2 linked regions of the Candidatus Ruthia magnifica str. Cm (Calyptogena magnifica) genome follow. The protein of the gene in region 1 interacts with the protein of each later gene in a pairwise test. Links are inferred from orthologs where the notes say so. Each region holds a gene or a part of one and is shown on either strand. Other genes may lie near its edges.

What was found.
Region 2: the proteins of rlmB (region 1) and tsaE interact in binary tests that used the Escherichia coli proteins (3 or more experiments, as listed by UniProt). The link is inferred for Candidatus Ruthia magnifica str. Cm (Calyptogena magnifica) from one-to-one orthologs.

Annotation. Positions count from the first base shown.
Region 1 is NC_008610.1:583,210-600,235, forward strand. The notes cover bases 3,031-5,988. They hold rlmB (23S rRNA (guanosine(2251)-2'-O)-methyltransferase RlmB), read left to right. Parts: upstream 3,031-4,116; coding sequence 4,117-4,860; downstream 4,861-5,988. Other genes in these bases: RMAG_RS02675 (LPS-assembly protein LptD), read left to right, coding at 3,031-3,218; RMAG_RS02680 (peptidylprolyl isomerase), read left to right, coding at 3,220-4,116; aceA (isocitrate lyase), read left to right, coding at 5,283-5,988. In the rest of the region: FtsH protease activity modulator HflK, read right to left, coding at 1-886; more of RMAG_RS02675, read left to right, coding at 1,014-3,030; more of aceA, read left to right, coding at 5,989-6,587; RMAG_RS05825 (hypothetical protein), read right to left, coding at 6,953-7,114; RMAG_RS02695 (hypothetical protein), read right to left, coding at 7,069-7,806; RMAG_RS06250 (hypothetical protein), read right to left, coding at 7,770-7,961; RMAG_RS05830 (hypothetical protein), read right to left, coding at 7,970-8,119; RMAG_RS02705 (YbeD family protein), read left to right, coding at 9,189-9,467; lipoyl(octanoyl) transferase LipB, read left to right, coding at 9,474-10,088; lipA (lipoyl synthase), read left to right, coding at 10,066-11,013; RMAG_RS02720 (efflux RND transporter permease subunit), read right to left, coding at 11,104-14,508; RMAG_RS02725 (efflux RND transporter periplasmic adaptor subunit), read right to left, coding at 14,516-15,691; 4-hydroxythreonine-4-phosphate dehydrogenase PdxA, read left to right, coding at 15,888-16,886; 16S rRNA (adenine(1518)-N(6)/adenine(1519)-N(6))-dimethyltransferase RsmA, read left to right, coding at 16,879-17,026. UniProt on the Escherichia coli protein: Specifically methylates the ribose of guanosine 2251 in 23S rRNA.
Region 2 is NC_008610.1:910,253-922,401, reverse strand. What follows is about bases 7,118-10,080. They hold tsaE (tRNA (adenosine(37)-N6)-threonylcarbamoyltransferase complex ATPase subunit type 1 TsaE), read right to left. Parts: upstream 8,853-10,080; coding sequence 8,382-8,852; downstream 7,118-8,381. Other genes in these bases: RMAG_RS04250 (hypothetical protein), read left to right, coding at 9,850-10,080; RMAG_RS04255 (calcium/sodium antiporter), read right to left, coding at 8,837-9,790; RMAG_RS04265 (cobyrinic acid a,c-diamide synthase CobB), read left to right, coding at 7,118-7,366. Outside these bases: sulfate reduction electron transfer complex DsrMKJOP subunit DsrK, read left to right, coding at 1-1,243; RMAG_RS04285 (NAD(P)-binding protein), read left to right, coding at 1,310-3,274; RMAG_RS04280 (hypothetical protein), read left to right, coding at 3,304-3,687; sulfate reduction electron transfer complex DsrMKJOP subunit DsrO, read left to right, coding at 3,684-4,415; nrfD (NrfD/PsrC family molybdoenzyme membrane anchor subunit), read left to right, coding at 4,441-5,643; more of RMAG_RS04265, read left to right, coding at 5,666-7,117; more of RMAG_RS04250, read left to right, coding at 10,081-10,443; RMAG_RS04245 (uroporphyrinogen-III synthase), read left to right, coding at 10,447-11,193; RMAG_RS04240 (hypothetical protein), read left to right, coding at 11,232-11,675; metF (methylenetetrahydrofolate reductase [NAD(P)H]), read right to left, coding at 12,044-12,149. UniProt on the Escherichia coli protein: Required for the formation of a threonylcarbamoyl group on adenosine at position 37 (t(6)A37) in tRNAs that read codons beginning with adenine.

The sequences.
Region 1 (17,026 bases):
CTTCTGATTTAGAAATCATTTCAGATTTATAAGCTTTTGATTCCTCAAGCATACGTGCAGCCTTACCACGAGATTTTGGCAAAATATCATTGGCATAAGTTTGCGCTTCGTTAATCAAACGTTGTTTGTCTTCACGAGCTTTAACCGCATCAGAAAAGGCAGATTGAACCTGTTCTGGTGGCTGTGCATCTTGCATATTAACTGTTGTTATCAACAAACCAGTTTTATATTTATCCAATAAGTTTTGAGATTTTTCTTTAATATTATCAGCGATATTAGCTCGACCCTCAGTTAAGATGTAGTCCATAGTATTTTGACCAACAACTTGTCGAATAGCGCTTTCAGATACGTGACGAAGTGTTGTGTCTGGATTAGCAACATTAAACAAATAAGCTTGAACATCATTTATTCTATATTGAATCGCAAACTTAGCTTCAATCATATTTTCATCTTTAGTCAGCATTAAAGATTCGGATGAAACATTACCACCAAAGCGTCGATTGTTATTAACCACATTACGATAACCAATTTCAGCTGTTCTGACTTGTTCAACATTAATCCTATTTAAAGTTTCAATTGGATAAGGGATATGCCAATGAGGCCCTTGAGAAGTTTCTTCTTGGAATGCGCCAAAACGCAACACAACACCTTTTTCAGCTGGATCGATAATATAAATACCTGACAACAGCCAGACCAATAAAACCAAAATTAATATATATTTAAAGCCACCTCTTGAAGGAATTTTAGATGTGCCAGCGCTTGATAATTTTTTATTATTAAAGAGACCATCAAATTTATTTTTAAAATCTTTAATCACTTTCTCTAATTCTGGTGGTGTTTGATTACTACCAGACCAAGGGTTTTTATTATTGTCATTCCAAGTCATTTTATTTATGTGTGTCCAAATATAGTGAAAATCGGGGTTATTTTACCCAAACTAAAGCAAGTTTATGCAATTTATTATTACGGCATATAATGTTAAAATAATAATTTTCATAAAAATTACAACCATCATGAAAAAGCAATTAGCTCTTTATTTATTGTTCATTCTATTGTCTAGCATCATTAGTGCCGAAAGTTTAGTGTTAGACTGCCAAAACAATGCTTTACTTTTTCAGAAACAAGTACTTTCAGACAAAATTAAAGATCTTGATGTTCAAGCAAATTATAGTGAAGTTGTTAAAGATGATCATTACCTTTTAAAAGGTAATGTTTCACTAAATTCAAGCACATATTTTCTAAGTGCTGACGAAATTAGTATTAACAAGTTTAGTAAAACATCTATAGCAACTGGTCATGTTAAATTTCAAGACAACGAACTTATGCTTACTGGTGATAAGGCTGTGGTTGAAAAACAAGGCGAAGTAACTCATACAACACTAAATAAGGTCAAATTTCATTATCCTAATTCAATGATAAATGGTCGCGCTCAAGTTGTGACTAATGATGGCACTAAGCAAGTATTTAGTTCAGGTAGCTATAGTTTATGCCCACTTGGTAATTCTGACTGGCAAATGAAGGCTGGCAAAATCACATTAAATTCTTCAGCAAACAAGGGTGTGGCAGAAGATGTTACTATTGAGTTTTTAGGAAAGACTATTTTTTATTCTCCTCATTATGAATGGGTGTTGGAAGGTCGTGGTTCTGGATTTTTAGCACCAACATTTGGTAGTTACAATGAATCAGTCACCAATAAGGGCAACAACTACCAAGTTAGAATTCCTTATTACTTTAATGTTGCTCCTGATCGCGATTTTCTTTTAGTACTAAACCAGTTATCAAGTCGTGGTAGTGCACTTGAAGGCAAATATCGTCAACTTATCACTAACAATGGTTACTTAGGTTATGGGCGTTTTGAAATTGAAGGTCTTTATTTAGATAAAGATAAAATTACTGACAATAGGCGCTGGCTATTAAATTCAAAATTAGACTTATTTAGTACCAAAACTAATTTAAGTATTATTACTAATCGAGTGTCAGATTCGAATTATTTTAAAGAAATTACTCATAGTAATATTTCGGATACAAAATTGCAATCTCATGTTGATTTATCTTATAAAAACCAAAAGAAAAATTTAACCATGTCTTTATTTGCTGAGTCAGAGCAGCTCATTAATAATGGTAGTGCTTCGTACACGCGTGCACCAGAATTATCTTTTAACAAAGGTTATAAAGTTTTAGGTGGGCGCAATGTTAATTTATCATTGATTAGTACAAAATTTATACATAAAAACTCAAACATCACAACCAATAAAACTGGAGTGCGCACTTATGTACAGGCAAAATTTAGTCGTTCATTAAGGACTAATAACTATTCACTCACCCCAAGTTTAAATTTATCAACAACCGATTATACGATGAATGATGTTGCTAATCAAAAGCGCAATATTGCTAGTTTTAATCTTGATTCTAAATTTTTCTTAGAAAGAAAAATATCCTTATTTGGTACAAATTTAACCCAAACTCTAATTCCAAGACTGGCTTACAATTATACACCTAAAAAAGACCAAAGTGTACTTCCTAATTTTGATTCAGATGATAAAAATGATTCATATGAAGGTTTATTTTCAGGGAAAAAATTTACAGGTATTGATAGAATTGCCAGTGCTAATGACCTTACCTTTGGTCTTGAATCAGATTTTATTGACGAAGAAATGGGTGATACTTATTTAAGTTTAAAAATAGCTCAAGTATACCGATTTGATGACATAGGTATGAATGGTAGTGGCGTTTTAACTAGCCAAAGAAAATATTCTGATGCTACCATGTCGGCTAATTTAATGATACGTGATTTTGCTTTTAATAATTCACTGCAATACAATCCAAAAACCAACAAAATAAGTAAACGTAATAGTTCGGTTGGTTACATTCTAAGCCCTAAAAAATTTTTAACTTTGGCACATCATAATGATAATGGTAAAAAATTAGCTGAATTATATGGCGCTTATCCACTAACACAGAAAATACATGTGTTTGCTGGCATTAATCGATCCATTAGTGATTCAATTACTAACAAAGAAACCACAGGAATTGCTTATGCATCTTGCTGTTGGGCGATGCGTTTAGCGCACTTTAAAGAACATGTTAGTGGTAATGATTATGCTTATGTGACCAAATTCGAGCTGGTTCTTAAAGGATTGAGCGTTACCTCTTCAAATTTATACAAACGCCTAAAAGAAGATGTACCTAATTACTTAGTTAATCTTGATAATTTTTAAAATGAACAAAACTTTACTACTAATTTGTGCATTTTCATTGAATGCATTTACCATACCTAACAGTATTATTGCCATTGTTAATGATGATTTGGTCACTTTTGACCAAATTAGTGTTGACATTAAATCTAATCATACCAAAGTGCAAAAGTTAGTCTTGGTCAATCAACAAATAGACTTAATTTTGCAACTACAGAAAATTAAGCAACTAAACATTACGCCAAAAGAAAATGCGATTAATAGCATGTTAGGCAACATTGCCTCAAATAATAATTTAAACTTAATGCAATTACAATCTCTACCTAAATTTGATGAAGTTATTGACCATGTAAAACAAAGTTTATCGTTAGAGGGTCTTAGACAATTTATTGTTGAAAATCTTGATATTAAACTTACTGAGGTTGAAATAATTAAGCAATTGATTAAAACCCCTAATCATTCAAACAAATTAACGCAACAAATAAAAATTGCACAAATCGCCGTTAATTCTATTGATCAAGTAGACTCATTATTGAGATCAAAAGATAGCTTGATTAAAGACTTCTTAATTGATCTAAGCGAGAAAATTAACAAAGGTGATTCATTCTCTACTTTAGCAAAACTTTATTCGCAGGACGCTTCTTATAAAAATGGTGGTAAATCTGATTGGCTTAATCTATTAAAATTACCGGAAATTTTTAAACAGAATTTAAAAAACCTTTCAGTAGGTGATTTATCACAGCCATTTAAAATAGGACAAGTCTGGAGAATTGTTAAAATTATTGATAAACGTAGTGTTGATAACTACTTGATTGAACTTAAAACTAAATTAATACGTCAAAAAGAAAATATCTATTTTAATGATTGGATAAAAAAATTAAGAAAAGAGGCTTATATTGAAATTTTTGACAATAAGTTATAGATGTCAAAATCAATTATTATCACTAGTTTTCACGCTGTTCAAGCGCAGTTAAAATCAAATCCTACATGTTTTATTAAGGTCTTTATATTAAATAAACGGTGTGATAAACGCTTAAACACTCTCACCTCTGAGTTTAACAATTTTGGTATTAGTGTTCAGCGGTGTACCAAAATTCAATTAGATAAATTAAGTAATCATCAAACCCACCAAGGTGTTGCAGCTGAAATATTATTACCTACCCTACCCGACCAAGGCGAGTTAATCTCTTATGTGTCTAAATTGGATAATGCTGGTTTTATTTTAATACTTGATTCTATTCAAGACCCTAGAAATTTAGGCGCTTGCTTGCGTAGTGCTAACGCAGCTGGGGTTCATTGTGTAGTCATTAACAAAAATGGATCAGCGCCTATTAATTCACTGGTACATAAGACTTCTGCAGGTGCGCTTAATCAGCTAAAAATTTTCCAGGTAACCAATCTATCTCGCACCATTAAGGCGCTACAACAAAAAAACATTTGGGTAATCGGTTTAGATGGCTCTGTTAATATCTCCATTTATCAAATAGATTTAACTATACCAAATGCTATTATTATGGGCGCTGAAGGCTCTGGACTTAGAAGGTTAACCAAACAATCTTGTGATCAATTAGCTAAAATTCCCATGCAAGGCAAGGTGGAAAGTTTAAACGTATCTGTTGCCACAGGAGTGACACTTTTTGAGGTAAATAGACAGCGTCTTCTATAGGCTCAAATTATGTGAATTTTACGCACATATTTGGTTAGCAATGAAAACAACTATTATCAGTTAAAATTGAAAATAAAAAACGAAGCTGTTTCATCACAAGCATCCAGAATGATTAGTGTTTTTAAATGGCACTTAAAAACAAAGGTTGTGTATCAATGCAATAGTTTTGGTTTACAGTACGTATAACGTAGTTATAATCAACAAAAGTTTGTGGTATTTGATACGTGGTTGAATTCTACTCTAGTGCAAATTTTTTTCAAACTTAACATGGTCTTTCCTATAGAAAAAATATGTAAATTTTTTCTATTTATTGTTTTTTCACTACATGAAAAAACAACCTTAAATTCAAATCACCTATGTATGATTGATCTTGAAATAAACGTATAACAAACTATTTTAAAATAACACTAGGGGGATTGTTTATGAATAGACAAGAACAAACAAATGTATTGACAAAAGACTGGGCTGAGAATCCACGTTGGAAAAATGTGAAACGCGCTTATAATGCGAAAGACGTTGTACGTCTACGTGGCTCCATACAGCCTGAATATACTTACGCACGATTAGGTTCTGAAAAATTATGGAAACTGATTAACGATTCTTCTAAAAAGGGTTATGTTAATTGTATGGGCGCAATCACAGCAGGTCAAGCGATGCAGCAAGCAAAAGCAGGTATTGAGGCAATTTATTTATCAGGTTGGCAAGTTGCTGCTGACGGTAACACATCAGAAACCATGTATCCTGATCAATCCTTGTATGCGTATGACTCAGTACCAACAATGGTGCGTCGCATTAACAATACCTTTAAACGTGCTGATGAAATTCAGTGGGCAAAAGGTATCAATCAAAACGATCAAGAGTATGTTGATTATTTTCTACCTATTATTGCTGATGCTGAGGCTGGGTTTGGTGGTGTATTAAATGCTTATGAGTTGATGAAAAATATGATTGTCAATGGTGCAGCAGCCGTTCATTTTGAAGATCAGTTAGCTTCGGTTAAAAAATGTGGACACATGGGTGGCAAGGTTTTAGTTCCCACTCAAGAAGCGATTCAAAAACTCACTTCAGCACGCTTAGCAGCAGATGTAATGGGTATTCCTACGATTGTATTAGCACGAACTGATGCTGAGGCAGCAACCCTATTAACGTCTGATGTAGATCCTAGAGATGAAAGATTTGTGACTGGTAAACGTACTCCAGAAGGATTTTATATTGTTAAAAATGGTCTTGAGCAAGCCATTTCACGCGGTATTTCATACGCACCATATGCTGATTTAGTATGGTGTGAAACTGGAAAACCAGATTTAGGTTTTGCTCGTGAATTTGCTCAAGCAGTATTAGTTAACAATCCAGAACAACTATTAGCATATAATTGTTCGCCCTCATTCAATTGGAAAAAAAATCTAAACGATAGTCAAATAGCCTCCTTTCAAGAGGATATTGCCGCCATGGGATATAAGTATCAATTCATCACTCTAGCTGGTATTCATAATATGTGGTATAACATGTTTGAACTTGCTCATGAGTATGCTCAAGGTGAAGGCATGAAACATTATGTTGAAAAAGTTCAGGAGCCTGAATTTGCAGCAGCAGAAAAGGGCTACACATTTGCTTCTCATCAACAAGAAGTGGGGGCTGGTTATTTTGATGATGTTACTACTGTTATTCAAGGCGATACATCTTCGGTAACCGCCTTAACAGGTTCAACAGAGGCGGCGCAATTTTAAAGTGTTAATCTTGTTTCAAATTTGCTTGAAGTAGCATCTTTTTAGAAAAATTACAAAAAAGTAGTTCTTAAAAGATAATTAACTAAAATGTCAGGTGAATCTGCTATAAGATTGATGTTATTAGTGCGTAATAGGATTTATATTTTAACAGATTTAATTAAAAATAGCAATGGTTATGAGCTTTGGTGAGAGTATTTCGGACGTCATGATAATAACATTAATTAGCATGCACGACCTAGAAAAATCACTCATAATTTCTCTCATGAGAAGTTACTTTACCTTATCAAATCCATAGACTATATTGTTCGCGAAACATCTAGCATTAATGAATAATTGTGTTTTATGGCATAAAATTTTTCATGTGATTAATTTAATTGAATACGATGACCACACGGTATATTTTCCTTGCCTTTAACAAGCCACATCGCTGGATAGCTTTGTTCAAATTCTGGAAACTTGCCTTTGGCATCAGTAAAATAAATCAGTACACTGGGTATGGTATCTTGTGTATTAACATAATCAAACACAGGATTAAAATTAGTGCCTTTACCCGCCGCCTAATGATGCTGGAAATGTCAGCGTCCCAAGCTTCAAAATGCCATATCAGTTCTTTACTAACTTTTTCATCACAAGCAATTAATGTAATTGAGGCGAGTATATTGCTTTTAATGGCATTAATTTCTGTTATAAATTCATCAATTTCATCTTGATGAGATTGAGCCAGAAGTGTCAATGGCAACAGTAATATCAATTTGGTTAGATCTAAGTGATGACAATATTGCATTGCCACACTAAGACGTGATGGTCTAGCATAGGAGAAATCAATTAATTTAACAAATCCACCGTCTAATTTTCCCACTTGTTGTGCACTTGAAGCAAGATTTTTTTGCCATTTACTGCTTAATTGTTGAATTTCATCTAGTGTTAAAGGACTTGGCTTATCTACCAAGCCAGAAGAGTTTATATTGTTTTGGTGATTATCTTTGTTATTGTCTTTTAGACTATCCTCACGCAATCCACCATCAGACTCATTTGCGTCATCTTTTGGATTGTCATCATATAAATACTGATCCATAGGTTTAGTATCAATACTATCATCAATCATTGGGTATATTACTTCTGCAATCATGCCTTGATATTTATGAAAAATAGGTAAATCAAGTGGCGGATGAAACCCTTCTTTTACCAAAAGTGGATTAATGGCAAAATCACAAGCCAAATCCCATTTGCGTTAATGCACAATTGCATGGCTTCATGAATAAGAACAAACTTAATTTGCTGGTCAATAAAACTTGGATTATAATAAAAGCTTTTAGCGTCAGTTGCACTCGTCTTACACCAAGAATCAGCGGTTTTAAGTGGTAGCCGAAGCACTAAATTACCTAAAAAGGTTTGTCAAGAATAAGTTGTGTACGTGCTTTAATTAGCTTTTCCTCAACTGCTTGCAAATCAATCTTATCAATGTTATTTTCAATCACAACATCTTCGACAATAACCCTTTCCTGTGGTTCAAGTTCAATAGCTTTAATCAAACATGATATCAGCAATTTTATTTGCCCAATCAGTAAATTCAGGGATGGTAAAAATATCGCTACCAATACCACGTTGCATATCTGATACCAGCATAACACCCAATTCTTTTTGTGGAAAGTTTTTAGCAAAATTAAGAATATGGCCCCATACTTTTTCAGCATAATTAGTGTCTTAAACGCTGATTGCTCTACCTGCTATTGCTGCACAAATTGCATATTGCAAATCAAGCTCTTTAGGAATTGAGACACTTTCGCCATTAATAATAGCTTCAAGATCAGGCAAATTAGACATGTGTTCAACAAACGTAGTAATTTCAAACCCCTACCACTTCGCCAACACAAGCACTAGCAGCTTGTCTAAATAAAGATAAATCAGTGCCAAATTTATTCAACGCTCTATGTACAAATTCCCAAGTTCTTGATGATGGAAAAGCAACTGGGTTGTGTTTAGCGTCAAACTCAAATAAATGTTCAGGACGATAACGTAAAAAACCAATAATACGTTCATCAATGTTGTTTTTATATGCCCACGTCACCCAATCATTCAAGTCAACATCAAGCTCAAAATGCGAAAATCGATTTGCCAAAGGTGCAGGCATGGCCTCGATCACCTTGGCGATTTCCTGCAGCAAATATCACCCCCCAGCCCTCAGACACAATATAATCGCCTAAACGGCGGTCAAGAATAAGCTGATATGGTTGGTGGTGCTGAGGTAATTTCATCAAGAAATAAAATACCTTGCTCGCCATGACGCTTTGAATCGGGTAATAATGAAGGCACTGACCAGTCAACTAAATCTCCATTTTTAAATGGTATACCACGAAGGTCACTAGGCTCCATTTGTGATAAGCGAATATCAATAATATTAACCCTATTCTTGGTTGCCACTTATAATTTTGGACTTTCCAATTCCTGGTGCACCCCATAACATAACGGGTGTATGATAACCTTGCATCACTGATACTAACTCTTCATTAAGAATTTTACTGACTTGTTCTGGACGCATGAATACTTGAAATTATTAAAACAGGCCCTATTTTACAGTAACAAAATATAAAATCACTTGACATGACTACCATTAATCTTACTTCAGAAACACTATTCAATTTTCCTTGTGATTATCACATTAAAGTACTTGGCAAGGATTGTGAAGCACTTCAACGTACTATTTACAGCATTGTTGAGCGTTATACTGACAAATTACATCCTAATCAAATAACAAAAAAGCACAGCTCTAAAGGTAATTATATGTCTTTTAGCATTCATATTATCGCCAGTAGTAGAATTCAATTGGATGCCATTAATCAAGATCTACAAGACTGTCATTTAGTGTCTTATGTTTTATAAATTCTTATGCGTATTATCGACCTAGGGCGTCAAAATTATTTAAACGTTTGGGAACAGATGAAAATATTTACTAATGCTCGTAATAAAAATACTCAAGATGAACTGTGGACTGTAGAACACAATCCTGTGTTCACACAAGGTATTTCTAGTAAATCAGAACATATTTTGTCAAGTAGTGACATTCCTATTATTCAAACTGATCGTGGCGGACAAATTACTTATCACGGTCCTGGTCAAGTGGTTATTTATTGCTTAATTGACCTTAAGCGTCTTGGTGTTGGAGTTAAAAAAATGATTGAAATCATTGAAAATTCAATCATTGATTTATTAAAAACCTATGCTATTAAAGCACATCTAAAATCAGACGCACCAGGTGTGTATGTTGATAATGCTAAAATTGCAGCACTAGGTTTAAAGATTAAACAATCAAGAACTTACCATGGCTTGAGTCTTAATGTGGATATGGATTTATCTCCGTTTATGCAAATTAACCCTTGTGGATATCAAGATTTGAAAGTAACACAACTCTGTAATTTAACGGAAAATAGAGATACCTTAAATACCATTGCTGAGAAACTTAGCCAAATACTCATTAATCATGTTGCAAGAAATAGACATTAAAAGCCTAAAAGGTAAATCTAAAGTGGTGCGTTTAAAAATTAAGCCTGATTCCGAGAGATTGCCCATTAAAAAACCAAATTGGATTCGCATTAAGCACGTTGCTAGCCAAAAAGTTGAGCAATTAAAAAAAACACTTCGATCACAGAAACTATTTACAGTTTGTGAAGAAGCACAATGTCCAAATTTAAGTGAATGTTTTAACCATGGTGCTGCCACTTTTATGATTATGGGGCAAATTTGCACGCGTCGTTGTCCATTTTGTGATGTTGCTCATGGCAAACCAAAAGCACTCGACGTAGATGAACCTAAACATCTGGCTAATACCATTAAAAAAATGCAGCTTAAGTATGTGGTAATTACTTCAGTGGATAGGGATGATTTACGTGATGGTGGTGCTCAACATTTTAAAACGTGTATTGATAATATCCGGCTAAGCACACCCAAAGTGAAAATTGAAATTCTAACTCCAGATTTCAGAGGTAGGATTGATAAAGTGCTTGAAGTCTTTAAATCTTGCTCACCTAATGTATTTAATCATAATCTGGAAACAGTACCAAGCCTATACCAAAAAGTACGTCCTGGTGCAAATTATAATTATTCATTGAGATTGCTAAAAGCATTTAAACAACAACACCCATTTGTCATTACCAAATCAGGATTAATGTTAGGAGTGGGTGAAAGTGAAAAGCAAGTTATTAATGTTTTAAAAGACTTACGCAAACACAATGTAGATATGCTAACTTTAGGTCAATATTTACAGCCAAGCAAACATCATTTAGCTGTTGAGGCGTACATTCATCCGAATCAATTTGATAAATACAAAAAAATTGCACTTAAATTAGGATTTTCTCAAGTTGCTAGCGGACCTATGGTGCGCTCTTCTTATCATGCTGATTTACAAATCAAAGGCGAATTAATAAGTTAAAAATTAGTAGGAAAAAATATAAACAGGAAAATTTTCTGAGTGTCATCTTTCTCTTTTGTGTAATAAAAGGTGTGAATGTAACGTTTCGAATCATAAATCGCTCTTGTCTTCTTTCTTCAATAATTCGTTTTTAGCTTGATCTTTTCTATCTAAAACCGTTTTTATCCACTCTTTAGGATCTTTGTCTATTTTTTTAGCTTTGACTGGTTTTTCAACATTGTATTTTACATCTGCATCTGCATCACCAGGAAGAAGTCCCATGTTAACTGCAATATTTCTACAAGCAGCCTCACCAGCAGATAAAGTACCTAGTGGGATTACGACCAAAGTAAGCACAGTAGAAACTAGCACACCAAACAATAACGAAATTGCCATGCCTTGAAAGATGGGATCTGACAAAATAACACTAGAACCTCCAACCAATGCAAATGCAGTAATCATGATAGGTCGTGTGCGTGAAGAGCATGAATTAATCACTGAATCAAAAAACGGCATACCCTTGGCATATTCTTGAACAGTAAAGTCAACCAATAGAATAGAATTTCGTACAATAATACCTGCCAATGCAATCCAGCCAATCATTGAAGTGGCTGTAAATTCTGCACCTAACAACCAATGACCTGGAACAATGCCTAGTAATGTTAATGGAATTGGTACCATAATAATAGCTGGGATAATAAAGTTACCAAACTGCCATACAACTAACATATAAATTACCACCAGTGCTACAGCAAATGCACTTCCCATATCACGAAAAGTCTCATAAGTAACCGTCCATTCACCCGTCCATTCAAAACTTGGAACAGTTTGATCTGTTGGCGGTCCTAGATATTCACCTTGTAATTGTTTGCCATCAATCGTTTGATATTTAAGCAACAAATCATCCACACCCATCATTGCATAAATTGGCGCGCTTAAGCGACCTTTAGGCTCTCCCAACACATATTCAACATCTGCTAAGTCTTTGTGGAAAATTAAGTCATCTTCCTTTTTATAACTAAACGAACCCAACTCTGAAATTGGAATCATACCACCATGTTGCGAAGGTACAGGTAATTGAGTTAAATAAGACAATTGAGAGCGTTTAGATAACGGTATTTGTAGGCAAATACGAGAAGGTTCAAGTGCATTCTTTAATCGAATCGTGCCTACATTAAAACTACTCATAGCCATAGAAAGTGTTTCTTTAATGGTCATAACACTAACACCAAATCGAGAAGCTTTTGCCGTATCCACTTGAAAATTAATAACTGGATATTTATCACGCATTAAATTATCAATATCTGTCATTGTGTTAGATTCTTTAAATAATTCCGTCAAATCATTTGCAAGTTTATGACGTGTTTCTTTATCTGGACCATATACTTCAGCAACTACGGGGCGTAATACCGGAGGACCTGGTGGCATTTCAACAACAGCATAATTAGCACCTGCATCTTCCACAATTTGTTTAACCAAAGTTCTTGCTTCTAAAGAAATCTCATGACTAGAACGATCTCGCTCTGACTTTTCAACCAACTGAATTTGCAATTCACCCTCTGAGGGAGATTGTCTTAAATAATAATGCCTTACTAGTCCGTTAAAATCAAAAGGCTTGGCAGTACCTGAATAAGATTGAACGGCAACCACTTCTGGCATATTACGCAATACTTGTGCCATTTTATGTAAGGTTGAAGCAGTATTCGCTAATGCTGTACCATCAGGCATGTCTAACACCACGCCAAATTCAGACTTATTATCTAATGGCAACATTTTTACAGGAACCGAAGTGGTATAGAACATTGACATTGATATAAAAAAAACAACAACCAATCCAATTAAAAAACTCCAGCCATATGCCTTTATATTGAACAGTTTAGAAATGGTTGAATGAAAAAAATCAAACATAATCTTCGTTTCTTTTTCTTCTTTTTTGTGCATTTTTCGCAATACATTTAAAGGTGGCGCAAACACCATAATAAAATAAGGCGTAAAAACGAATGCTGCAAATAATGAAAACATCATTGCAACCGATCCCAGTACTGGGATTGGAGCCATATACGGACCCATCATACCACTCACTGCTGCCATGGGTACCAAAGCCGCCACCACAGTAAAAGTTGCTAAAATTGTTGGGTTGCCCACTTCACGTACTGCGTCAATTGCAGTGCCAATGGTAATTTTATTATCAATCAGCCATCGCCTATAAATATTTTCGGTAACAACAATTGCGTCATCCACCAAAATACCAATTGAGAAAATCAAAGCAAATAAACTCACCCTATCAATGGTCATGCCTAACATCCATGCAGAAAAAATGGTCATCAATAATACAACTGGAATAACCAGTGTGACAACAATAGCTGGACGAATACCCAAAGCAAACCAAACAAGCATAGTCACTGCACCTGTGGCAATAAATAATTTTTTAATCAAAGCGTTTACTTTGTTTTTTGCAGATTCTCCGTAGTTTCTAGTAACACTAACCTCTACATTATCAGGAATTAATCTGCCCTTTAACGCTTCAACTTTGGCGAGAATATTTTGTGCTACTTCCACGCCATTGGTGCCATATTTTTTTGCAATAGCAATGGTTACAGCTTGTTCGCCAGTAGCTTTTTTACCTGTTTTGTTTGCTTTTCCAGTATAATAACTAACCATATGCTCGGCATCTTCTGGAGCATAATACACATCAGCTACATCACGTACATAAATTGGCTTACCATCGCTAACTGTAATTACCAGGTTTTCAATATCTTCAACTTTACTAAAAAAATCACCTGAATAAACCTCCATCCTAAAGCCATTTAGCTCAATATTGCCTGTGTGTCCCCTGACGTTAGCATTACCAATTGTGTTGGCGATTTGTTGAATAGAGATACCATGTCCAGCTAAACGACCTGGATAAGCATCAATATGAAAAATTTCCTTACGCCCCCCAACAATAAAGCCATTGTTAGTATCTTTAACCTTAGCAAGTTGTTGTAACAACTCCAAGCTCAATGAGCGTAACTGTCCATCATCAAGTGATTTTGACCAAAGCGTTAAATTAATAATTGGCACGTCATCAATTTCTTTGGGCTTAATGAGTGGTTGCTTAGCACCTGGCGGCATAAAATCAAGATTTGCCAACATTTTGTCACGTACTTTGATAATAGAGGCGTTCATTTCCTGGCCCACATCAAACTCAACAGTAATAATGCCATGACTTTTATCACTAACAGAATAAACATGCTTAACGCCCAAAATATTTGACATTAAACGCTCTAAAGGCTTAACAATAATATTTGACACTTCCTCAGAAGAAGCCCCTGGATATTCGACAAATAAGTCAATAAGTGGCACAGAAATTTGAGGGTCTTCTTGTCTTGGGGTTGAAATTAAACCAATAATGCCTGCACTCAACATAGCGAAAAATATGATAATGGATAATGGCGAAGTAATGAAAGCCTTAGAGAGCTTTCCAGCAATACCTAACTCAAAATCTTCATAGACCTCGTAATTTTTATTTGTCATAATTAAATTAAATACTCATGCCTGAAACCATTAAGATGTTTGGATTAGCCACAATTCTTTCACCAATTTTCAAACCTGACAAAACGCTTTTTTTATTTTTGCCAACTTGTTCACCTAAACGTATGAATCTTAATTCTGTTTTATTGGTTGATGAATTAATAACGAACACGCTTGGCAATGAAGAACGCCACATAATAGCCACTTCAGGAATGGTGGGTGTTAGTACACCAGAGTCTGTTTCAAAAATTTCTACTTCTGCATATGCGCCTGACAATACTGGCACATTTGCTGGCAAATCAAACTTAACTTTAACACTGTGTTTGGCATTATCTGCAATGGGATAAATTTGTGAAAGTTTAGCATCAACCACAATGTTGGCAATATCCAATTTAATACGGTATGTTTTGTTAAGTTTTAGACTTCTGACTAGTCTTGAAGGCACATTCACTTCAACTTGAAGATTTTTAATATTGGCAAATTTTATTAAAATTTGACCAGGCTGAACAACATCACCCTTATTAATACTTTTAGCCACAATCACACCGTCAAATGGTGCACTAATGTTAACATCTTTTAAGCGTGATTCAACTTGCTTTAAGCGTGATTCAACTTGCTTGAGTTTATTTTTGGCTTGCTGATAGTTTGTATATCTAGAGGTTCTATTAGCAAACTTGTCAAAATCTGGATTACCTTGACCTGATATTTTTAACATAGGATCAGTAAACATTGAAAACATACCTGGTACGCTACCAAACATACCACCTGAGTTTGGGGATACGATTGATTGTGAATATTGAACACCTGCATTTCTAAGTGCTTCATTGGCTGAGGCAATTTCTGCATAAGCTGAATCTCTTTGTGCTTGAATAGATTCTTGTTCTAATGTGACTAAAATCGAATCTTGTTTAAACATGTCACCTTCTTGACCACCAATGCTTAACACATCGCCAGAAACTTGAGCAACCAAATTAACCTGCGAAGAAGAAATGACTGAACCGCCTAAAAGTACTCTTTTATCAAGTGACATACCACTCACAACCTGGACATTATAAGCAGATTCAAAATTATTAACACTTTGATTTACGTTTCTAAAAGGTGCACCAAATGATGTGATTTGCGTCTGAGAAGATAACGAAAACATCAATAAAATTGATGTGAATAGTAGTAAAACTGATGAGTTCATAATTGGTTTGTTTTTTTTAAAGTGAAAAAAATAAACTTTAACGAGAATTTTATATGATTAAAATACACTGTATCTATTATTTTCTTTAAAAAAGACAAATTGCTTTTATCATAATTGGTATAAATATTTGTTTTTAAATAACTTTATTTACTTTTATGGACAAATTTCGCTATAAAAACCTCACAATATTGACCTAATGACGACCATTGCTTTCACCGTTGGAGAACCATCAGGCATCGGACCTGATTTGGCTGTTATTTACGCTCAAAAAAAATCAAATAAAAATCTTTTGTTATTTGCAGATCCAGATGTCTTATTAAATCGTGCAAAACAACTTAATTTAAATATAAAAATCGTTGAATCTGAACAAGCTAGTTCAGCTTATGAACTGCCTATCTATCCAATTAAAGTTAACACTCCTGTAAAGTGCGGTATTTTAAACAAAAACAATGCGCAATATGTGTTAAATACACTTGATCGCGCAACTGAGTATTGTCTTAACGCACAATGCGATGCTTTGGTTACTGGACCGGTACATAAAAGCATTATTAATCAAGCGGGAATTCATTTTACAGGCCATACTGAATATTTAGCTAACTTATCTAATACTGATAAAACAGTCATGATGTTGGCAACAAGTGACTTAAAGGTAGCACTAGCAACCACGCACATGCCACTTTCAGAAGTACCTCAAAATATTACCACGCAATCTTTACAAAAAACCATTAGTATTATTCATCAATTCTTATTAAATGACGGTATCGATACACCTAAGATTATTGTGTGTGGTTTAAACCCACATGCAGGCGAAGATGGCTATTTAGGCATGGAAGAGATTGAAATTATCAACCCTTTAATTAAAAAACTAAATAGCCAGGGGTGCGATCTTGTAGGTAGTGTACCTGCTGATACAGCCTTTACACCTGATGCGCTGATTGGTGTTGACTGTGTACTTACTATGTATCACGACCAAGGTTTGCCAGTACTAAAAACATTAGGATTTAAAAAAGCGGTTAACATCACACTGGGTTTGCCATTTATCCGAACCTCAGTGGATCATGGTAGTGCACTTAGTCTTGCTGGTACTGGAAATATTAGCCTTGGTAGTTTGAATACTGCGCTGAATTATGCACAAATACTAATAGCCAATCGTAAAAAACGCCAACTTTCACAAGTGGCATCGTCTTATGCATAAAGCCTGTAAGCGTTTTGGACAAAACTTCCTTGTTGATCATAGAATTATTGATCGTATTATTGCCACCATCGCCCCAAAACGTGATGATAATTTATTAGAAATCGGTCCTGGACAAGGCGCCATAACACTACCTTTATTAG
Region 2 (12,149 bases), 330 kb from region 1 along the record:
TAGAAGTGTTTATCGTCGTCATTTCACTTTTGCAGGTAAATACTTTCCTAAATTGGTAGGCGCTAAAGAATTAGACGATGATATGTTAGATGATTGGTATAACTATTTTCATCAGTGTTCACAATGTCGTCGTTGTTCAGTATTTTGTCCATACGGTATTGATACAGCTGAAATTTCAATGGCAGCTCGTGAAGTGTTAGATACGGTTGGCATAGGTCAAAAATATTGTAATCAAATTTTAGGCAAGGCTTTAACAATTGGCAATAACTTGGGTTTACCTGAGCCAGCTTTGCGTGATACATTGCTTGACCTTGAAGAAGAAATTGAAGAAGAGACAGGTGGGATTGCCGTTAAATACCCCTTAGACCAAAAAAAGGCAGAAATTTTATTAATCACCCCATCGGCAGACTTTTTTGCTGAACCTCATATTGATGGGTTAATCGGTTATGGTAAAGTATTTCATCAAGATGGTGTTAGTTGGACGTTAAGTTCATATGCTTCTGAAGGTGCAAACTTTGGTATGTTTATTGGTTCTTATGATGTAATGCGTAAGGCTGCTTTGCGTATTCGTAAGGCAGCACTTGATTTAGAAGTGTCACGGGTTATGGTGGGTGAGTGTGGACATGCTTGGCGTGTTGCTTATAGTTTTTGGAATACTCTATCAGGCGTAGGTGCAGGTGCTGCCGATGAATTTGGTCAAAAATTACAAAACCAATTAGATCCTCGTTATCCACAACCACAACATATTATTGAATATACCCATGACTTAATTCAAAGAGGTAAATTAACCTTTAATAAGTCTGCTAATGATGATCGAACGGTTACTTTTCATGATTCATGCAATGTTGCCCGTGCAACTAATATGGGTGGTATTTCAGGTGGTCAATTTATTTTGCCACGTGATGTTATTAAAGCTGTGTGTAATAATTATGTTGATATGGAACGTAGCACAATTAAAGAGGCTACTTTTTGTTGCGGTGGTGGTGGTGGTTTATTAACAGACGATTTAATGGAAATTCGTGTGAAAGGTGCAATGCCAAGAATGCAAGCACTGAAAGCAGTTGAAAAAAATAATGGTGTTAATACACTGGCTGCTATTTGTGCCATTTGTAAGTCGCAATTTTCTAAAGTACTACCTAAATTTGATTTTGACCCGTACATGATTGTGAGTGTTCACCAGTTAGTGAGTGAAGCAATTATTATGGATAAGCCACAAACAGAAGCCCAAAAGGACCAACCATAAACTGATACTGATGATGCCACGTTGGTAGAAACAGCAGAAACTTAAACGAAAATAAGGAGATTTGATATGCAAAAGAACCCATATGGCGTACCAACTAAGGGCTATAATCACACATTCAGATTATATACCGATGATGGTGATGAACTAAAAACAGTGCCGTGGAGTCAAAAAATTTTTAAAGAAGACACCTCTCATAAGTGCCCTACTTATGTCACTCAAACGCCACCTTGTCAAGGTTCGTGTCCTTCAGGACATAATATTCGTGGCTGGTTAGATATTGTTCGCGGCATGGAGAAGCCTTTTGGTGACTTATCTTGGCAAGAGTACGCATTTCAACGCGCTACAGATTCAAATCCATTTCCATCAGTGATGGGTCGTGTTTGTCCAGCACCTTGTGAAGATGGTTGTAATCGTAATGAAGTCGAAGATACGGTCGGTATTAATGCGGTTGAGCAGTTTATTGGCGATAATGCAAAAGTTGAAGGTTATACGTTTAAAATTGATGTTAAAGATACAGGCAAAAAAGTTGCTATTATTGGTGGAGGTTGTGGCGGTTTGGCAGCAGCACTTAAATTACGTCGTCAAGGCCACAGTGTAACTGTATTTGAAAAATATGATCAATTAGGCGGCATGATGATGTACGGTATTCCTGATTATCGTGTACCACGTGATGTATTGTCTTATGAGATTGATCGTATTATCAATACAGGCGTTGAAACTAGAATGAACACGAAAGTTGGTGTTGACGTTACTATTGACGAATTAGAAAAAGAATTTGATGCTGTTTTGTTTGCAATAGGCGCTATGAGCGGTCGTACATTGCCTATTCCAGGTGGTGAAGCAATAAATTGTGTCTCTGGTGTTGCTTTTCTTGAAGCGTACAATCAAGGTCGTTTGAAACACATTACAGGCAAGGTGATTTGTATTGGTGGTGGCGATACTTCAATTGATGTTGTGTCAGTTGCACGCCGCTTGGGTAATATTAATAATGCTGCTGAAAAAGACCGTCCTGAACATATTATCTTTAGTGATACAGCGCATGATGTGGTCGATACTTCTAAGCGCTTAGGTGCAGACGTATTGTTAACAACACGTTCTACCGTTGAAAATATGCCAGCAGCGCAAGAAGAAATTGATGATGCAACTCGTGAGGGTGTTGAAATTCAAGGACAGTTACAACCTGTTGAAGTAGTTATAGAGAAAGATGGTCGTGCAACTGCACTACGTATGATTCGTTTAGAAAAAGATGGAAATACGCCAATTGAAGGCTCTGAATTTGATACTGAGTGCGAGTTGATTGTTTCTGCCATTGGTCAAGGTGTTGATTCTGAAGGTATGGACACTTCCTTTTTTAATGAACATGGATTTATTGATGCAGATAAGAACTATCAAGTACCTAATAAACCAGGTTTCTTTGTTTGTGGTGATGTGGTTCGTCCACACTTATTAACAACTGCTATTGGTCAAGCATCAATTGTTGCTGAAAGTATTGGTGATTATCTCGTGGGCGCTGATCAGCATACTCGCCCTAAGATTGATGTTAGTTATTTTGATTTAATGAATAAGTTAAAAGAATGGGACCTTTCTCCTGAATCTTATGAGTTAGATTCTAATGTTGCAGTCTCAACAGATACTGCTGATTTTGCGGTGCATAATTATGAAGATCGGGCTTTTGCCTCCATTATTCCACATACGGAATTATTTTTGGGTCATTTTGATTATGAACAACGCAATCAACGCAATCATAAATTGGTAAATGTTGACAACGTACTAGGTAATTTTGATGAACGTTTAATTGGTTACACTGAAGAGGAAGTACAAAAAGAAGCAGCTCGTTGTATGTCTTGTGGTTTGTGTTTTGAATGTGATAACTGTGTGATGTATTGCCCTCAAGATGCGGTCTTTAAGGTTAAGAAAGACAAGGCAACTCTGGGTAGATATGTTGATACTGATTACAATAAGTGTATTGGTTGTCATATTTGTGCTGACGTTTGTCCGACTGGTTATATTCAAATGGGCCTTGGTGAATAATTCGATTTAATCTAAGTGTAATAAAAATTATGAATCATTTGCTGGTTGTTTTTTTAAGTTTGTTGATAGGTAATGTGTTTGCGCATACTAACGAACATGATAATCTTGGTGAGCAAGCCAATTCTATTAAGGCATCTGGCAAAGTATTTCATGAAAGTATTTCGATTATTCGAAAAATGCATCCTGAATTTTTACGTCATAAGCGTGATAAAACCTTGCGCCAAGGTGTACGAACGAATGAATATTCTTTAAAAGGTTGTGTGTCGTGCCATGCTAATAAAAATAAGACAATCAATCAGTACTATTCAGTTAATAAGAAGGATCAATTTTGTTCAGATTGTCATGAACAAGTCGGTGTTAGTCTTGATTGCTTTAGTTGTCACCGCACGAAACCAAAGGAAGGTTCATTATGAGTAAAATATTAAATCGTCGCGATTTTATTAAAACCACGAGCACAACAACAATTGGTGTTGCTATAGTTACTAGTGGTATTACCTTGACAGCGTTTGCCAGTACTAATAAAACACCGGTGACCAATGAAAAACGCTGGGGTATGTTGATTGATACTAATAAGTTAAGTGAAGTTGATATTGATGGCATGGTTAGCGCTTGTCAAAAGGAGCAAGGATGGGGCTCTGAGGTACACTCAACAGACAATCAAAAACCAGACTGGATTAAAAAACTAAAGGTTAAAGATAAAGCCACTGGTAAAGTTAGTAATCTTGCATTGATGTGCCAACATTGCAAAGAGCCACCTTGTGTTGATGTTTGTCCAACAAATGCCTCTATGAAGCGTGAAGATGGGATTGTATTGGTAGATAAGCATTTATGTATTGGTTGTCGTTATTGTATGATGGCTTGTCCATATGACGCTCGCTCGTTTGTACATGAGACACTAAACAATCAAAAAGAACACATGCCTCGTGGTAAAGGCACTGTTGAATCTTGTACAATGTGTGTACACAAGGTTGACAAAGGTGAGATGCCTGCTTGTGTTGAAAGTGTAAACAGTGATGCTGTTATTTTTGGTGATTTATATGACGTGTCAAGTAAAATTAATCAAACCTTGAAAACAGTTCAATCTACACAAATTAGAGCAGATCTTAATTTAAATACTGGCGTGCGCTATAGTGGTATTTAAATAATAAATTTAATTTGGAAATTTTATGAGCAATATTCGTTTTGAACAAATTGAAGGAAAAAGTTTAGGATTCTATATACTAGTTGCAGGACTGTTGATTTTAATTTTAACTGCATTAGGTAGTGCATATTATATGGAGCATCATGGTCATTTTGTGACTGGTATGAACAATCGTATTGTATGGGGCATGCCACATGTGTTTGCCTTGTTTTTGATAGTAGCGGCGAGTGGTGCGCTAAACGTGGCTTCAATTTCTTCTGTGTTTAATAAAAAATTATATAAACCCTTATCACGCTTATCTGGCTTAGTTGCGTTATCGTTATTAGCTGGTGGTTTAATGATATTAGTGCTTGATTTAGGTCGTCCAGATCGTTTGATTATTGCCATGACTGAATATAATTTTAAATCAATTTTTGCTTGGAACATTATTTTATATAATGGTTTTTTTGTTGTGGTTGCTGTTTATTTGTGGTTACTGTTTGAACGCCGCATGAATAAATTTAGCCGAAAAGCTGGCTTGATCGCTTTTGGTTGGCGCTTAATTTTAACCACAGGCACAGGCTCTATTTTTGGATTTTTAGTTGCTAAACAGGCTTACGACGCTGTTATTATGGCGCCTATGTTTATCATTATGTCTTTTGCTTTTGGTTTAGCATTTTTCATACTTATTTTAATAGTAAGTTACCAGTGGACTAACAGGCTTTTAGGGGATGCTGTGGTTAATCGTTTGAGTAACCTTTTGGGTGTGTTTGTCGCAGCGGTAATGTATTTTGTGACTATATATCATTTGGGTAGTTTGTACTTAGCAGAAAATATGGGTATTGAAAGTTTTATTCTTTTTGATGGCAGTATTTATACAAAATTATTTTGGTATGGGCAAATTATTTTAGGCGGCCTAATTCCAATAGTATTGATTTATCATCCGACCACTAAGGGTAATCGCTCAATGTTAGGCTTGGCTTCTGTGTTAATTATTATTGGTGGACTTATTCAGTTGTATGTTATTATCATCGGTGGTCAAGAATATCCTATGGAATTATTTCCAGGTAAAGAAATTTTAGAAGGTTATGGTGGTATTGCTCAATATTCAGCTTCGTTACCAGAAATTTTTCTTAGTATTGGTGGCATTGCTTTGGCAATCATTGTAGTGACATTCTTAGTTAAATTTTTAGCATTCTTGCCAGAGAGTTTGGCTGATGATGTGGCTGATCCGCACTATAAAAGCTAATTTGATTATAATAGGGTAGATAATGCCTTCATCATTTTACTTATCTGCTGCTCATAAATCCTCAGGTAAAACTATTATTAGTTTGGGATTGTGCGCTGCATTTAAACAACAATCTTTAAAGGTTCAAACCTTTAAAAAAGGACCTGATTATATTGACCCTATTTGGCTTACTCAAGCCAGTGGCGTTCCTTGCTATAATTTAGATTTTTACAACATGACTGATGATGAAATCATCCAATTGTATAACAATCAAAGTGTCAATAGTGATCTTACTATTATTGAAGGCAATAAGGGCTTGTTTGATGGTATGAGTGTTACTGGTGGTGATGCCAATGCCGATCTTGTTAAATTGTTAAATATTCCTGTGGTATTAGTGATTGACAGCACAGGTATTACCCGTGGTGTGGCACCATTACTTAGTGGCTATCAGGCGTTTGATAAAAATTTAGATATTGTTGGTGTTATCCTTAATAAAGTAGCCAGTGAGCGCCATGAGTCAAAATTAATTCAAGCTATTGAGTATTATACTGATATTCCTTTGTTAGGCTGCGTGCGTCGTTCTAAATCACTAGTGATTGATGAGCGTCATCTGGGTTTAATACCTGTCAATGAAACATTACAATTGCAAACTTTTATCAACAAAGTTGCTAGTATTATTATAGATCAAGTTGACCTTAACGTATTAATGAATTTAAATTGTATTAAATTTAATAAGCAAATTATTAATACTAATACAATTAAGAAAAAAATCACGGTTGCTATTGCTAAAGATAGAGCGTTTAGTTTTTATTATCAAGATGATTTGGATAAATTTGAGTCGTTAGGTGTTAACATAAAATATTTTGACACACTTAAAAATCATAATTTGCCAGTATGTGATGGGTTATTTATCGGCGGCGGTTTTCCAGAAATGCAACTTAAAGCGTTAAATGCCAATCAACTCTTACTAGAAAATATTAAAACCAAAATAGAGCAAGGCTTGCCAACATATGTTGAATGTGGTGGCTTGATGTATTTAACTAACAGTATTACCTATAATAAACAAACCCATCCAATGGTAGGTGTGATTGATGCAAATACGTATATGACACCCAAACCTGTTGGTAGGGGTTATGTTGAGTTGACACCAACCGATGAGCATTGTTGGTCTAACGTGTCTAAGCGTATTTATGCTCACGAGTTTCATTACTCAAAGCTTAAAAATATTAACGTCAATACACGTTATGCTTTTAAGGTTTTGCGCGGTGTGGGTATAGATAATAAGTTTGATGGCATTATTAAGCACAATCTTTTGGCTTCGTATACACACTTACGTAATGTAACTGGTAATGCGTGGGTTGTACAATTTGTTAACTTTATAAGAAAGATTAAAAAAAAAATCATGATTATAATTACAAAAAAAGCAGCGAATGAAATTATTTTATCAGCCTATAATCTAGAAACACAGGGACTATTAATTCGTTTTGCTGTTGATAAAACTGATGAAGGCTTCCAATACCTAATGGGCTTTGATGCTCGCAATGACAATGATATTCATCTTAAATCTAATGATATTGAGTATATTTTTGTTTATGAGCAGAAAACACTGCTTGAAGGCATGGTGGTGGATTTTGACAAAATAGATAAAGATAGCGATTATCATTTTATATTTATGAACCCAAATGATCCAAACTACGAGCCGCCAAAAGAAGGACATGCACCTGATAAATCAAATAAAAAATAGCTCATTCAGGTTTTATTTGTAATAATCTAGGATGTCTTGATAAGTTGTACTGGCAATCTTATCCTATTGTTTTGAATTGTTAAGTCGTTCGGCTTCAGGGTTAGAAATAAACGCAGTTTCAACTAATACAGAAAGAATAAAAGGTGTTTTTAAGATAACAAAATCTACCTTTTGCGATATTTTTTATACAAATAAACTAAAACCCTCACTTATTCGTTTGAGAATTTTAAATCCTAGTTTTTAACTTTGAATGTCTAGATCTTTTCTAAAAAATTCCATAAAATTTTATTCAAATTGATCTTCTTTAATTAACGCCTCATTAACCACAAATTGATCAGCTATATTTTTCAATTTTTCTAAATCTCTAGCAAATTTGGTTGAGCCGTCACGTTCTGACAAAGTATAAACTGAAGCACTTCTAGTTTTTGTACATTTGACTGAATCAAATCATTATGAATTGAAATAAATAACGAAGCATAGTTGGTTTAGTCAAACTAACATAATAATCCATCGTCTAATAAAGATGGTTTTCATGCCTCGGTTCGATTGATTTTTGAGTAATTTTCAGGGTTAGTATACTTTTCTTTTAAATACCGATAACCCAGCGTATCTGAGTTTTCATGACCATGACTTGTTATATTTTTAACCTTACTTGGTTGGTTCCCTGATTATTGAGCTTTAGGGTGTAATTTTTTAGCAGTTTCGAACGTAAATATTAACGTATTTTTCCAATGTACTGATCTTGATAAAAGAGCTTTTATAAGTTCGATTAAGTGATTTTTAATTTTTAAAACAACTTATTTTTTTGTCCATTAATTGAAAATTTAATATTTGGCTTAATATTAATGACAATTCTAGCTCGCTTAGGCGATGTTCAAAAATGAAAGTTAAATAACGTGGTTTTATTGTTTGCATAAACATTACTAATAAAGAGAATAAGACGAATAAATGTATTTTTCAATACAAACAAATCCTCTTTGTTTATTGAATTAAAAGAAATTGTATTTGAGATTTCTTATAAATTGATGCATGTGAGTAGCTGACTTCCAACTTGTGTATATGCAATAATTTCCAGTTCACGCTTATCAAAATCATTAGTGATTTTAATTACCATATCTGCTGGAGCAATCATACCTTTGCCTAAATTTGCCCATTCAATCAGTTGAATGTGATTAGGCGCTAAATATTCTCGAATACCAATATATTCTAATTCTTGTGCATCGCTTAATCGATAACAGTCAAAGTGATGAATATTGACTTTGTCATTAATATAACTTTCTACCAGAGAATAGGTGGGGCTTTTAACTCGATCAAACCCATAAAATTGAATAAATCCTCTAGCTAGAGTAGTTTTTCCAATTCCTAAATCACCTTCTAAATAAATAACTATGCAATTATTAATTAATTGAGCACATTGAGCCAATTGATGCGCAAAATCATAAGTCTCAAATTCACTGTGAAGGGTTAATTTCAAAATAATTGCCATATATAAAGACCAAACATACCAATAAGAACAAACCCTTTAAAACGATTAATAATGTGTTTTTTGTTAAATTTATAAGAGACAATAAACAGTAGAATAGTCAACAATAACATGACTGGGTAGTCTCTGCTAATAACCTCTACTGGTACATCTGATGGGTGGATCAATCCTGGTATAGCCAATACCGCAATGGTATTAAATAAATTAGAACCGATGACATTGCCTATCACCATTGCATATTGTTTTTTTAAAACACTTGTGATTGATACTGCCAGTTCTGGTAGACCGGTACCTAGTGCCACTACACTAAGCCCAATAATTAAATCTGAAACACCAAATACTTTAGCCACTTCTATACTGCCCCAAACCACAAGTTTTGCGCTAGAGATCAAACTCACCAAATTCACAATCAACATTATCCAAGTTTTTTTAACCTGAGTTTTGCTTACATTGTGTTCGAATTCGTCAAATTCGTGATACATTTTATTTTTTGCTTGCTTTATAGTATAAGCAAAAAATAAAACCAATAAAGACAATAAAATCATACCATCTGTAAAATCAAGACGATAATCCCACAACAATAGCCCCAAACAAAGTGTGACAACCATTAAAAATAGCCATTCTTTTTTAAAAACATCCCCTTGTACTTCAATTGGGCTAATAATTGCACTAATACCTAATACTAGGCTAATATTGAAAATATTAGAACCAATAGCATTGCCAATACTAAGTCCTGTATTACCTTCTATAGCAGCAAGTGCTGACACTAGCATTTCAGGCGTACTAGTGCCAAACCCAAAGATAATTAATCCAATAATGAGTGGCGATATCTTGAAAATATTAGCAATTTTTGTCCCATTCTCAGTGAATTTATCTGCACTCCAAATTAAAAGTACAAATCCTGATAATAAAGCAATAATTGGTAGTAGAATATTCGACATAATTAATAAAGAAATCTTTGTATAAAATTTTCACTTATTATAAAGACATATAAATCCAAATGAACAAAACAGAATTCTTAATTGGCCGTAGTGGCTTAGATTTACTTGATGATTTTTACCCTGATGATTTGCCTAATGAATGGCGTTTTGACTATTACTCAATCTTATTCAAAGCTTTGGCTTTAAAAATTGATACTGAAGAAGATCTAGAGCAAATATTTACAGAATTAGAAGACTTTGATGAAGTGTTTGAATTGGTTATATCCATTGAACAGGCGCAGTTATTAGATGTAACTCAACTTACATCAAAACTTAAACTGATTTATCAATATCGGTCTCAGTTTAATTTATTTTGTGAACTTGATGAGCAGCCAAGTGATGAAGTAATGACGATATTAAGTGATTATCAATTATGCCTCCAGTCTAATAAAAAACTAAAACTTGATTTAAATACCAAATTAATTACAAACAAATATTTACATTTTAATCAATTGCCCATTCGTTACACTTCTAACGTTTTGGATGAAAAGCAAATTCGGAATTTTTTGCAAGATATATTGCTTATTAACACTAAAACTGTACTTATTTGCAAACATGCAGAAAGTGAAACGTTGAATAAAATACGAATTATTGCTGAAATATTAGGATTCTAATTAGTGAATGTATTATTAACTAGACCACTTTTACAAGTAGAAGAGTTACAATCTATGGTGACTAAAAGTGGCAATAAACCACTTTTGTTTCCAACATTAAAGCTTAACTCTATTGATGCTAAGGTAGAAAATAATTATTATGATGTGATTATTTTTATTAGTGTCAATGCTGTTGAATATGGCTTAAAAATTCTTAAAACAATTAGTTATCATAAGATTTTTGCAGTGGGTAGTGCTACTGCTAGAAAATTAAGCGAGAATGATATAGAGATTGATGATTTTCCTAGAAAAAAAGCTTCCAGTGAAGCGCTCTTAGCACTTGATAGCGTAGCTCAATTGTATCATAAAACAATTCTAATTTTTAGAGGTCAAAGTGGTAGAGAAGTCTTAAAACAAGGACTAATTAAACAAAATAATCAAGTTGAATACGTTGAAGTGTATGAACGTGTGAATCATAATATTAACTCTTTACATCGTCAATCACTTGATGAATTGTTATCAAGAAATGAAGGCGTTATTAGCATTACTAGTATAGATAGTATGAAATTACTAGTGAAAATATCCAGTCAGATTCTTGATGTTGATAGGCTTAAAAACTATTTATTAGTTGTTTTAAGTGATAGAATAAAAACTTATGTCAATTCAATTGGATTTAACAAAGTGCTAGTCACGCCGAATACTAGTAATAATGGCATTATTTCAGTATTAACAAATCTTAATACACTTGACAAACCAGTAAAATACAGTTAATTTATCAATCACTTTGATGATTTTTTTTGGAGAGTAATGTGATTAAATTAAGCGTTTCACAAGCAGCACGAAAGCTTGGGGTGAGTCGCGCCCAAATTCAAGTACAAATTAATTCTGGCAAACTGCAAACTCATGAAGGTTACGTAACAACGGATAGTATTAGGTTGGCCTATCCTAAAATAAACTTGCATTTAGAACAAGATAAACATATACAAAAAATGCAACAAATTAAAGCGAATGCTATGTTTAAAACTTGTGCAGCCGATACTGTTAAACAAGAAAATGAACAAATGTTAATCAGCATTATCACTTCGCTTAAATCTAAACTTTACAAAGAAGAGCTAAAGAATGAACACTATGTTATGGTATTTGAAGAATTAGATAGTCGTTTATATGTGCTTGAGAAGTGTTGCCACGCACAAGACAAAGAGCCTTTACATAAACTTCAGTATTGGATTAGAAATCAATCTAGTTTAAATTAGGTTGATGATTTAAAGTAAATTTTATGATAAAACACATCGGAGGTTTTTAGATATAATTTTTTAATTATAAAACGTTATTAATTATTTGTACTTTATTTTTTATGTTGTAATTTTCGGAACTTTTTAACACCGAGGATAAGCCATTAAAAATTGAAACTATTAAAAAATAAAAGTCCAATTAAAACTCAATATGAATTAGCGTTCTGTTCAGTAAATACTAAAGTTAAAAAGAATTTAACTCATTATTATTTATCTAAGTGTTAATAGAAAATTGTTATGTGGGTTTCATAGTTAGTTAACAGTCGTCTAAGCTATAAAACTATGCCTTATTAACATGCCTTGAAAGAATAAAATCCATCGTTAAGTAATTATATGATACTTTTTGCTAGTTTAAGAGAAGGTTCTGCACAATTCATTGAGTAAAAGTGAAAACTATTCACACCTTGGCTTTTGAGTGTTTGACATAAATTAGCA